4 regions of the Colwellia sp. SU-HH01217 genome follow, and region 2 is predicted to be linked to each of the others. Evidence: riboswitches for the same ligand, from Rfam matches in the RefSeq annotation. Region 2 holds a riboswitch; each other region holds the start of a gene.
The links. A riboswitch is a leader RNA that binds a small molecule or an ion and turns the genes downstream of it on or off. The one in region 2 is predicted to bind cyclic di-GMP.

Region 1 (3,139 bases), on a different contig from region 2:
TAGGATTTTCCTCGGAATAAGATCCGTAAAATAAAAAGCGTGTTATATATTGCGCACATTCTAACAGGGCGGCTTATCAGGTGTAAGTGATATATTGTCCTTTTTAACAAAAATTTAGCGTTTATCGTTGTTAAACAAAGTGGCAATAAAATATATCTATTGCCTGTTCTTTAATATTGACTGGCGTATAGTAACGTTAAAAAATAGAGATCCTAAATGGGAAGCTACCGATGAATATACAACTTATACGCGCCGATTATAACGATAAACAGCAAAGCGAGGACTTAATTGCGCTATTAAATGCTTATGCTATAGATCCTATGGGAGGAGGAGAACCTCTTGATGATTATGTTCAAGAAAATCTGATAACGTCTTTAAAACAGCGAAAAGATGTTTTTTCTATTCTTTGTTATGTAGACAACGAAGCGGCAGGGCTTTTAAATTGCATTGAAGGTTTCTCTACTTTTAGCGCAAAACCTGTGATGAACATACATGATGTTACCGTTTTACCTAAATTTAGAGGATTGGGCTTAAGTGAGAAGATGTTTATTGAAGTAGAAGCGTTGGCTAAAGAAAAAGGTTGTTGTAAGCTCACTTTAGAAGTTCTAGAGGGCAATGAAATTGCCAAAAATGCTTATAAAAAGTACGGTTACTCTGGATATGAGTTAGATCCTAAAATGGGAAAAGCAATTTTCTGGCAAAAGAAAATTACTTAATCATTATAAATTACGTTCAATGAAACCAAAATAACCAAGCTAAAATGAAATAGGTCTTCTTCTACCGGCAGTACTAGGTGTTGGGCTTATTTCATGTGTATTGTTTGAGGTTGAAGGTTGTGCTTTATTACCATTTTTTTTACTTTTTTGTTTTGTAGGCTTTTTGCTTGGAGCAGCAGCTATTTTAATAGGCTTTACAGTTTCTACTTTACTGTTGGCATTTACGACGACTTGAAACACTTCACCATTAAATTCAACAATGTCATTTTCATAAACTTTTTTTCTTTTTTGATATTCCACTTCATTGTTAACAAATACATATCCTTCGCTGATCACAATTTTGGCTTCGCCGCCACCGCCAACTAAATTAGCGACTTTAAGTAACTGGCAAAGTGGAATAGGTTGCTCACAAATTTCAACAACTTGATATTCAGGGATGTCTTGCATGTTATTCTCAATGAAAGTGTAAAATAAAATTAATCTGAGTGCTCAACACCGAGTTTAACATGTCTATCAGCAGGTTGTAATGAGTATCTAAGTACAAATGTATCTATTTGTTTACAAAATTAGCAAGAATTAGTTTAAGTTATTGGCCAATTTATCTTTTAAATTATCACCTAATACTTTTTATCTGTATAATACGCCGCAGCAGAAACGGCAACATACTTGAAAAAGTATTACGCAAAGCTACCGGTCTAAGGGGAAACCTATGACAGCGGGGTCTCCTAGCAAATAAAGGGTCGCTTTGATGTACGTTTCACTTATTTAGTTAAATTGTAAATTAAGGTCTCTAATGAAAAAGTTATTAGTTGTTGTTTCTACTCTTGTTCTCCTGTCTACGACTTACAGTCCTGTTGCTAGTGCTTCTAATGTGGCACAAACGCTTTGTGAATATGTTTCTGCAGACGATAAAAAACGTCTACGCTCTTACTTAAAAAGTAATAAATTAAAAATTCGTCAAATTTTTGATGGCGTGCAATGTAATGGTCAAAATTTATTATCGTTTGCTTCATCTAATAATGCGGTTGAAACAGGCACATTAATGATAAACAAACTGCCTAAATCACAAGTTAAAAAAATCATAGCTTCAATTAACTCATCAGCACTTAGCGCTGCTGCTCAAAAACGTATTAGTAGCTAATACTAATATTAAAGAATTGCTCGTGTTTACCTGTTTGGGATGCTGTTTGCATCCCTTTTTTTATTCATCGTTTAATACCCCTCCATTAAGTTTGTTCCCTAAACAAATACCTCGTATAATTGCTTCAAGTTTATATTTATTAATAAAGAGTTCTAATGACTTGTGAAACTACAAATAACTCGAACATCCTTGCTGAATTTTTAGCGAGTGTAAAAACTAGCCAAACACTATGGGCATTGCAAGATAAAGAGAGTGAAGATTGGGTTGTGCTCGACTCAATTAATTTTGAGAATACTGATGTGATGCCGTTATGGTCTGAACAGTCGTTAGCTAATCAGCATTGCACTCAAGAGTGGGCTAACTATGTGCCTGCGCAAATATCACTAAGGGATTGGTTTGAATTTTGGATCGAAGACTTAAATAGTGATGGCGTTATTATTGGTATAAATTGGCCTGAAGATGGTGATTGCACAGAGTTAGAATTAGCCGAATTTACTCAAAGTTTAGCGGAAGTAGAAAAGCTATAGCCGAAAAACTTAACTGACATTAGTACTCATACTACTTTTGAAGGAATATTATTCAAGTTTCCTGTAAACTGCAATTTAAGCCGTTAAAGAAAGCCGTTAAAGCGATTTTTCAAAAAAATAACGGCTTATATAAACTATTTATCATTATCCACTATTAACCACTTACCAATAGCTACGAAAAGCTAACGTTACTCCCCAGCCATTATATTTTCCGCCATCATTTGCTGTGTCTTTCATTTGAGTATACTGCGCTCCTAAATGAACTTTAAGCTTGTGTTGGTTAATTAAGTAATTCATTCCGGCATAAATTTCACGGTAGTTATCGCCTTTTCCTGCGATATTTTGATTTTCATACTTTCCCAGTCTAATACCATTAAGGTGCTGACTATCTAGGTAGGTATATCGCATTACCCATTGTATTTCTTTGGTGTGTTGATAATAAGGCATGACGACAAGCCCCCATAAATCACTTTGTTCTAAATCGCCTTGACCATAAGAAGCATCGTTCCACATATGCCATTTGCCAAAGTTTAATTTGCTTGAAAAACTGACTACATGACTAAAATCACGGGTATTGCCTTGTTCATCTACATCGTTATATACATAATCTAGAGTCACTTGCGCTTTTTGCCATAACGGCGTTTTATTATAATTAGCCGTTAATGATAAAAGGGCAAAGTAACTAGCGCCTGTTAGGCCAATTTCGTTAGAATCATCACTCGAAAATATACCGCCTTTATACGACATATTGTTAT
Region 2 (3,139 bases):
TGAGACCGGAATTAATTTTGACAAGCTGCTCAAAGCAGGTTGGTTTATCAGTGACAAATTAGAAAAATCGCCTGTGTCCAAAGTATCAAATGCTTACCGTGCACAGTGTTAATACACTCTATTGCGCACTTAATGAAAAATTAATGTGGCTAAATTAATAGTAACTAACAAATAGAAAGGAGTTTCAAATGGCAGGTTTTGACAAAGTAGTGTCAAGCTATGAAGAAGCCATGGCAGGATTAACTGACAATATGACAGTTATTGCTGGTGGTTTCGGTCTTTGCGGTATCCCAGAAAACTTAATCAACGAGATAAAAAGAAAAGGTACTAAAGGATTAACTTTGGTATCTAATAACTGTGGTGTTGATGATTTTGGTTTAGGTATTTTATTACCGGATCGCCAAATAAAAAAAATTATCGCTTCTTATGTTGGCGAAAATGCAGAATTCGAACGCCAAATGATGGCAGGAGAGTTAGAAGTTGAATTAACGCCCCAAGGTACATTAGCGGAAAAAATGCGTGCTGGCGGTGCTGGAATTCCTGCTTTTTATACTGCTACGGGTTATGGAACTCCTGTCGCTCAAGGGAAAGAAGAAAGAGAGTTTGACGGTCGACATTATATTTTAGAGCCTTCAATAACAGGTGATTTTGCCATTGTTAAAGCTTGGAAAGCTGACAGATACGGTAATCTTGTTTTTAGAAAAACCGCGCGTAACTTTAACCCATTAGCCGCAACAGCAGGTAAAATTACCGTTGTTGAAGTGGAAGAAATTGTAGAACCTGGTGAGCTAGATCCAGACCAGATACATACCCCTGGTATTTATGTTAATCGCCTTATCTTAGGCTCATTTGAAAAACGAATCGAACAACGTACTGTTCGCCAAGCTTAGGAGATTACCAATGGCTTTAACACGAGAACAAATAGCACAACGTGTTGCTCAAGAACTAGAAGATGGCTTTTATGTTAATTTAGGTATTGGTATTCCAACGCTAGTTGCTAACTACGTACCAGAGAATATAGAAGTCATGCTACAGTCTGAAAATGGTTTATTGGGTATGGGGCAATTCCCTACCGAAGAAGAGATAGATGCCGACTTAATTAATGCTGGTAAGCAAACCGTTACTATGGCTACAGGCGCTTCACTTTTCGACTCTGCAGAGTCTTTTGCCATGATCCGTGGCGGCCACGTAGATTTAACCGTATTAGGCGCTTTTGAAGTAGACATTCAAGGTAATATCGCCTCATACATGATCCCTGGAAAACTAATTAAAGGTATGGGTGGCGCAATGGATTTAGTTGCTGGCGCTGATAATATTATTGTCACTATGACACATGCCTCTAAACATGGTGTATCAAAGTTACTAAATAGCTGCTCATTACCATTAACAGGTAAAGGTTGTATTAAACGTGTATTAACAGATTTAGCCTTTTTAGAAATTAAAGAGGGAAAGTTTCATTTAATCGAACGCGCGCCAGGTGTTTCTGTTGATGAAATTATAAAACTAACCGAAGGTGAGCTAGTAGTGCCCGAAAATGTACCTGAAATGCAATTTTAATTGTAATAAAAATGAACATAAAATTAACAGGCTATTAATATAAAATATTAATTTTTTCGAACACATAAAACGGTATATTGTATAACTTGATTTTTAAACTACTGTTTAACAATGACAAAAAAATCAAAAGTACAAAAAACAACCAATAAAAGTAGCTGTAAAGTTGCAATTTGTAATGAATTTAGCAATACTGAAGGTGACAAAGAAAAGGCAAGACATGCGAAAACATGTTACGCAAAACCACCGGTCTAAGGGTTTTTATTTTTAGCAATAATTATAAAATCTATGACAGCGGAGTCACCTCGTTATTAGGTACATCCTGTGGTTTTTTCTTTTACTAACTAACTTAATTAATTAAAAGGTTAATAAAATGAAAAAATTATTACTAGCTTCTACCATTACTGCTTTATTATTGACGTCTGTTGTATCGACGCCGAAGGCACAAGCTTCAAACATCGCTCAAAGCGTTTGTGAATATGTGGCTGCCGACGACAAAAAACGCATGCGTTCTTTTTTAAAGACGAATAAATTAAAAATTCGTAGTATCTTCTCAGGTATTCAATGTAACGGTAAAAACTTGTTGGAATTTGCTGCTGCAAAAGGTTCTGTTAAAACAGGTACTTTGATGATTGCAAAATTACCAAAGAAAGTTGTTTCAGCGAACTTAGCACTTATTCAAAATGGATCGCAACCATTAATAGACGCAGCTAACGAACGCGTTAGCAGCTGAAAGTTATTTTCAAGTAGGTGTCAATGCTTAGCATCAATGTTTACTAGTTAATAATTCTATGTCGCTTCAAAAAGCCAGCTTTGCTGGCTTTTTTTTTTGAATAATTTTAATTATTTATGATGTTAATAATAAAAAAAATCCATACACTTAACTTATATCACCTAGCAGTACTTGAACATGGCAATAAAAAGAACATATAAAAATAGTAAAAATGCATTACTCCTCACTGGTGGTGGCGCTCGTGCGGCATATCAAGTAGGTGTATTATCAGCTATTGCAACATTTATTCCTCGCAATCACGGCATACCTTTTCCCATAGTCTGCGGGACATCTGCAGGAGCGATTAACTCGACTGCACTGTCATGCTATGCATCTTGTTTTCATCTAGGTGTTAAGAAATTAGAATGGATGTGGAAGTCTTTACATACACATAGTATTTATCATAGCGACCCAATCAGGGTTTTTAATAATATTACCCAAGGTGTTTTGGGTAGCTTTCAAGCAGATTACGCTAACCAATCATCTCGAAGTTTACTCAATAATGCCCCATTAAGAGCTCTACTAAACCAAGTTGTTGACTTTAGCCGTATTGATAAAAACATAGATAATGGTTATTTATCTGCGTTATCAATTACGGCTTCGAATTATTCTACAGGCAATTCTATTAGTTTTTTTCAATCTGAAGATGGTATTCAGCCATGGTTCAGGGCGAAACGCCGTGGCGAGCCATGTCAAATCAATAGTGAGCACTTAATGGCTTCTGCGGCAATTCCATTAGTGTTTCCTTCCATTAAAATAAAAAGCCAGCACTATGGTGATGGTTCAGTACATCAATTATCACCTTTAAGTCCT
Region 3 (3,139 bases), on a different contig from region 2:
GGATTACCTCGATCAAGTTATTACTGGTGAGCCTTTGCCTAGTTTATCTGTACTCGATCAAGCCCCATTGCAAAGCAAAATGGCTACACTGCAAATTGATGGTGGTAAAAAGCAAAAAGTAAGGCCTGGCGATATTCTTGGTGCTTTAACAGGTGAAAATGGTATTCAAGGATCACAAGTTGGTAAAATCAATGTTTTGGATAATTGGGCGTATGTAGCAGTAGATAAAAACGCACTTAAATTAGCCCTTAAAAAACTGGAAAAAGGGAAGTTAAAGGGGAGAACCTTTAGAGTAAGACACCTAAGCGTTTAATTTTATTGGGAGCAATTCCTGATGTCGATGAAAATAGCGTATCAACAGCTCGTTGAAACAAAGAAGTTGTCTTATGATGAGGCACAATTACTTGCTGTTAATGCGCTTAATGAACTCTCTTGCCAAGTGTCATTAACAGCGAGTGATAACTCATCTTTTTTCTCTAAGCTTCTGTGCTTAAAACTAACACCCTTGTTTAATCAAAATAGGTACATCAAAGGTATTTATTTTTATGGCAAAGTAGGGCGTGGTAAAACCATGCTAATGGACTTGTTTTATCAACATCTTGCTATTGATAAAAAAATGCGTATTCACTTTCATCGATTTATGGAAAGTGTTCACCAGCAATTAAATGAAATTTCAAATCAACATGCCTTGCAACAAACAAAACAAACGCATCCATTAAGCACTATCGCAAAAAGGTGGGCAACTAAAGTCGACGTACTCTGCTTTGATGAGTTTTTTGTGTCAGATATTGGTGATGCTATGCTTATGTCGGGCTTGCTGGACGCTCTTTTTGCCCAAGGGATAACATTGGTTGCTACCTCAAATTGTCAACCTGAAAACCTCTATAAAAATGGACTTCAACGGGCTCTATTCTTACCCACAATTCAACTGATTAATGACCATTGTCAGGTTATTTCAATTGATGGTGAAATTGATCATCGAAGATCGTTATCAGACAGTCATTATTCATCTTTGTCCCCTAAAATTACAGACACAGGAATTCCTTATCGTGATTATGTTTATCCAAGCACCGCATATCCTAACTTCTTAAGGCAACGTTTTATTGATATTACTCAGGAGAACAAGCTTGCTTCGGGTCATATTTGCATTAATCATCGGAATATTGATTATATAGCCATGCACGATAAAACGATTTACTTTGACTTCTTTGCGCTATGCTCAGGACCAAGAAGCCAGCGAGATTATATAACTCTTGCAGATATGTTTGACACTATCCTTATAGATAATTTACCACAATTTCATGGTGATTTAATTCCTGCAGTGTTTTCAGGAGTAGAGGATAGCTACCAACGAAGCGGGGTTTTAATGTCAGAACTAAGACATTTTGATGATGAAGCTCGACGTTTTATTGCGCTGGTTGACGAGTTTTACGATCAAAATATACGTCTTATTATTAGTGCTGAGGTTGATATTGATGCCTTATATCAAGCAACGCAATTAGCATTCGAGTTTGAACGCTGTCAATCAAGGTTGTTTGAGATGCAAAGAATATACTACTAAAATCAATATCTTAATGGTTTTGGTTACACTGAAATATTTTGTTACGAATAGTTGTAATCTAATAAACTTTGTGTAGAATGTTATGGCATCTGGCAAGATATTTGAAAAAATATTCGCGCAAAACCACAGATCTACGGGGAAACCTATGATGGCTGGGCTACAAAATTATATAGTGCTTAACTTATAATTTAAGTGTATTAACAGCGAACATTATTTTCCGACAATATAATAAAAAATTAAATCGGATGTAGTATTAATGAAAGTTAATTTAACAAAAAAATACCTAACTAAACTGACAGATTTAGCGGCAAAGTTTCATAAAGAAGAAGCTAGCATGACAGATTTGGTTCAGCTAAAGTTATTAATTGGTGCGTTTCAAACGTATTTGAAAAATAATAAAGTTAGCCCTGAGATTGCTTACCAATTTTCTGAAATACGTAAGTTGTCACAAGTAAAGTAAATTAGCTTACTTGTATTCTTATTTTAAGTGCTTGTTTTATGGCTTAGTTTAAGTAAGTACCGAATCACTAACTTTTAGTTTAAATAACCACTATTTAGTTTTTTTAACTTGGTAGTGCTTTGTGCTTATTGTAAGAGTTATTTTTAAGTTAATAAAAATCAAATAGTTACCCTTCTTTGCTAACTTGGCATCAGTCTTGTTATATACTTTGTAATTACAATGAAATTATAAAGGACTTCACATGAAAAACATCCTAACAGCCTCTTTATTGGTTTTAACTACAAGCATCGCTTCTGCTAGTGCTTTTGCACATCAAATTAGTTGCGATATTCAACTTGAAGCTGGCGTAAAGGTTTCTAAAGATAGCTTAGAATTTTTAGATGATTCGGAAAATAACCTCTACACAATCACCGATAACAAAGTCCTAATAGTGAAAGGTAAAACTATTGCCTTAAACGCAAAACAGCAAAGTTTAGTGACTCAATACTCGACCAGCATTAGAGATGTTGTACCAGAAGTAAAAGCGATCGCTTTAGATGCTTTATCGTTAGCTTCAGATGGGTTAACGAAAACGTTTGACGAGCTATTGGGCGAAAATAACCAAGTAGGTGCAGATATCACTACAGAGTTAGATACTATTCACCAACAAATAGAAACACATTTTTCAGCTGAGCAAGGGTTCTACCTTAATGATGATGGTATTGATGGCGATGAAATCTTTGGTGAAGACTTTGAAGAGCGTATTGAAGCTGTTATAGAAAAAGCAGTGCAAAACTCAATGGGGACTTTATTAATGGCATTAGGTAAAGAGATGCTAACTTCTGGTGGAGATATGGATGCGTTTGAAACTCGAATGGAAGATTTTGGTGAAAAAATAGAGCATGAAATGGAAACTCACGCTAAATCTTTTGAAAAACGAGGTAATGACCTATGTGCCTCAGCGGTTGCTATTGATGTTTTAGAATCAAAACTTCAAGCGAACATCCCTGAGCTTGCAGATATTGATGTTTTAACTGCAAAGCAAGGTAAATCGCATAACCAAAATAGCATTTAACGACAGCAACTGATTAAACACTTGTGACGGAATCGATTTTTTAATGTGCTTTGACAAAGAAAAA
Region 4 (3,139 bases), on a different contig from region 2:
CCGACAACTCACTTTTTTCCGCAAGCTTTATCACTAACTGTCGGCTTTTATCTTGCTCTGGTAAGTTGCTATTTTTTAACAATACATTAGATAATTTGTTATCAACAAACTCGTTATTAATAGCAATATATCGATTGAGAAGTTGTAAAGCTTCTGCGTACTCACCCTTTGATTGATGCATCGCAGAAAGCAGTAAATACAATTCTACTTGTTCACTGGTCAACTCAATACTGTCCATAAGTGTTTCGGCTTTTAGTAACAATTGATGAGAAAACTCAAGATCGTTATTGGCTTCACTCGTTTTAGCCAACGCGATTAATGTACTTAAATAAGGTTTATTTAAGCCATTCTTTTTAAAAATTTGTTCAGCTTGAACAAGTGCTTTATTTGAATCTTGATAGTTTTTTTGCTGATAAAGAATTTCACCTAAACCAAGCTCAGCATAAGCAAGACTCACATTAGACGCTTTATTTTTAGCATACTTTTTAGTTTCCCAGTAAGCATTGTAGGCATCATCTAACTGACCTAACCTATGATAGGCACGCGCTATATTAAAGTAAGTACGATCGAGCTCACTACTTAAATTGGCATCGTAGGTTAATTTTAAAATCTTTTGATTAATGGTCAGCGCTGTTTGAAAGTCGCCCAAATAATGATGTGCGGTAGAAATGATTTCTAATAACTCAATATTTTCAGAGAATGTTTGGTTTTTTTCTATGATACTTTCCACTTCTTGAAGATCAATAAGTGCTTCAGAGTATCGATAAACTAACGCATACGCCATTGAGCGATAAGCTAAAGCGAGCGATAAATAACGAGTATTAGCCGTGCGTTTAGAAATTAAAATCGCTTCGTTCGCAACTTCTAAAACTTTATAATATCGCCCTTTGGCATAATAACCTGAAGCCACTTTAAGTAATAAGTTGAGCTTTAATGGCAATTTATTGATAGAAAGTGTTAAACCATCCATTGCAAATTGAAATGCACGATCAACATCGTTTTGATTTTCAGCGACATCGGCTAATAATATAAATATTTTAGCCAGAGTGTTTTTTGTGTATAACTCTCGATTTTTTATGATATCGCTTGATAGAGTAATAATATCATCGGCAATTAACGCGTTTTTATTTAACTTAAAAAGGTCTTCCACTTTTTGAGTATGTTTTTCAACCGAGAGTGAAATTGCGATATCTTCCGCCGCAAAAGCACTTAATGCTTGTAAGTTACCTAAAACAAGCAGCATTAATATCCTTAATTTCATCACGAAAAAAACACCTATAAGCACTTGGCTGAATTGAATTTAAAATTGTACCGTATTTATTTATTTTCTGTTAGAACGAATAAAATAAAAATTTATAGTGTTAATTTTTATTTGTTGTCTTATACTACGCATGAGCTTCTAAAGCTCGACAAGGGCAAATCTGATTAAAGTCAGAGACGCAAAGTTACCGGTCTAAAGGGAAACCTATGATAGCGGGACTGCCAAATTTAGATATAGTGGGGGCTTGTCTATTTTTTTCAGTTGCTTTCATTCCGTGTATGCTTTGCGTGCCTTCCCTTCTCTTTCTTAGAACTCATCAAAAAACCTTTAATAAAATAACTTATATTCTTCTTTAAAATCCAGTAAGTTTCGTATTTAATACTAGATGTTTTTATAAATTTACTAGAAGATGTTTACTCCTTTTATTTGATTATTAAGGCAACTCATTGAAGTACCATGACTCTATAAAACAAGCCAATCAAATAATGGCTTTAACTATTGAGCAATTAACCCAATGGCAACTCGCTGCAACACCAATCAATTATGCTGTATGTTATGAATATAACAGTCAAAAAAATCCCGCGTTATCATCAAGTATTCACAACCAAATTAATGACAAGAAAACCATTGATAACTTTTTTATAGAAGAAGTTTATAAAGCGCATGTGTTAGGACAAAGTAAATTTCGCGAAAGTATGATTGTCGAGTTAGATAATGTTCTCAGAAATTTACTAAAAAATAGCTCAACCTCTTGTGCGGCGACCAAAGACTTTATCCAGCAACTCGAAAATAGTATTGCGAATCTTGAATCCGTACAGGATCCTATTGTTCATAGTGAAATTCAGGCCATTTGTTCAGCTTCTTCTGCCTTTGCTGACACACAAAATAAGCTCCAATTGCAATTAGTCCAATCACACCAACAAAGTGAAAGTTTACGCCAAGAACTAAAAGAGATCCGAAAAGAGATTGATTTAGACCCAGTTACCGGCTTGTATAATCGCAAAGCAATATCTCAACATATCGAACAATGGCAAAGCCAAGATCCAAATAAAAGAATTGCAGTTATTATTATTAATGTGGATCAGTTATCAGACTTTAGTCAACGTTTCGGCGATTTATTAGGCGATGTTATTTTATCAAAAATAGCTAATAAAATAAGTAGTTATGTAAAAAGTAGTGGCATTCCTGTAAGAACGGGAGGAGATGAATTTCTTATTTTATTGCCCGAAATGGACGAAAGCAATGCGACCGAAATAGCTGATAAGATTAATATTGGCGTACAAAAGCTTCGATTTGTCAGTGTTCAAACTGGTGTGCGTTTACCCAAACTGGCTATTTCTTTAGGTGTTAGCGCCGGACAATTAAATGAACCAATAGAGCAATGTATTGATAAAGCAAAAGCATCAATTTTACCTAAAACATAAAGCATTTAGTCTGTACTATATATTTTGATAATAACGTGTACTGGCTTGTGCCATCACCGCACAGTTTCTACCTCGACTTTTTGCCGCATACAAAGCTTTATCAGCCTGAATAATTAATTGTTGTGTTGATAATGCATGGTTAGGAAATATTGACGCACCGATTGAAAGCGTTATCTTTCCTAAATTTTGTCCTTTATAGCTTAAATTAAGCTCATTAATACAAGCAATTAACTTTTCTGCTAAAACAAAGGTATCGCGTAAATTTGAGTCAGGGCAAATAACAATAAACTCTTCACCACCATATCGACAGGCGATATCCTCTAAGCGTAAGTTATCATTAAGTTTTTCTGCAATACTTTTTAATACAAAATCACCCACCTCATGACCAAATTTATCATTAAATAGTTTGAAGTGATCTAAATCAATCATCAACACCGCAAGATGATTTTCATGG

Region 1: another riboswitch for cyclic di-GMP. It lies ahead of AC27G3_RS06600 (DUF3718 domain-containing protein); the one in region 2 lies ahead of AC27G3_RS13795 (DUF3718 domain-containing protein).
Region 3: another riboswitch for cyclic di-GMP. It lies ahead of AC27G3_RS10665 (hypothetical protein); the one in region 2 lies ahead of AC27G3_RS13795 (DUF3718 domain-containing protein).
Region 4: another riboswitch for cyclic di-GMP. It lies ahead of AC27G3_RS13595 (GGDEF domain-containing protein); the one in region 2 lies ahead of AC27G3_RS13795 (DUF3718 domain-containing protein).

Annotation. Positions count from the first base shown of each region.
Region 1 covers NZ_BAAJLX010000003.1:343,290-346,428, reverse strand. Annotated here, with positions in the region: gene AC27G3_RS06610 (GNAT family N-acetyltransferase) at 231-716, shown strand; gene AC27G3_RS06605 (RNA-binding S4 domain-containing protein) at 756-1,163, opposite strand; cyclic di-GMP riboswitch class I at 1,363-1,445, shown strand; gene AC27G3_RS06600 (DUF3718 domain-containing protein) at 1,510-1,857, shown strand; gene AC27G3_RS06595 (DUF2750 domain-containing protein) at 2,013-2,384, shown strand; gene AC27G3_RS06590 (porin) at 2,547-3,139, opposite strand, start outside.
Region 2 covers NZ_BAAJLX010000012.1:13,879-17,017, forward strand. Annotated here, with positions in the region: gene AC27G3_RS13780 (hydroxymethylglutaryl-CoA lyase) at 1-112, shown strand, start outside; gene AC27G3_RS13785 (CoA transferase subunit A) at 189-890, shown strand; gene AC27G3_RS13790 (3-oxoacid CoA-transferase subunit B) at 901-1,557, shown strand; cyclic di-GMP riboswitch class I at 1,757-1,862, shown strand; gene AC27G3_RS13795 (DUF3718 domain-containing protein) at 1,928-2,287, shown strand; gene AC27G3_RS13800 (patatin-like phospholipase family protein) at 2,465-3,139, shown strand, end outside.
Region 3 covers NZ_BAAJLX010000007.1:71,057-74,195, forward strand. Annotated here, with positions in the region: gene dbpA (ATP-dependent RNA helicase DbpA) at 1-313, shown strand, start outside; gene zapE (cell division protein ZapE) at 341-1,561, shown strand; cyclic di-GMP riboswitch class I at 1,643-1,726, shown strand; gene AC27G3_RS10665 (hypothetical protein) at 1,818-2,021, shown strand; gene AC27G3_RS10670 (DUF2884 family protein) at 2,263-3,075, shown strand.
Region 4 covers NZ_BAAJLX010000011.1:113,753-116,891, reverse strand. Annotated here, with positions in the region: gene AC27G3_RS13600 (tetratricopeptide repeat protein) at 1-1,261, opposite strand, end outside; cyclic di-GMP riboswitch class I at 1,405-1,487, shown strand; gene AC27G3_RS13595 (GGDEF domain-containing protein) at 1,708-2,685, shown strand; gene AC27G3_RS13590 (GGDEF domain-containing protein) at 2,701-3,139, opposite strand, start outside.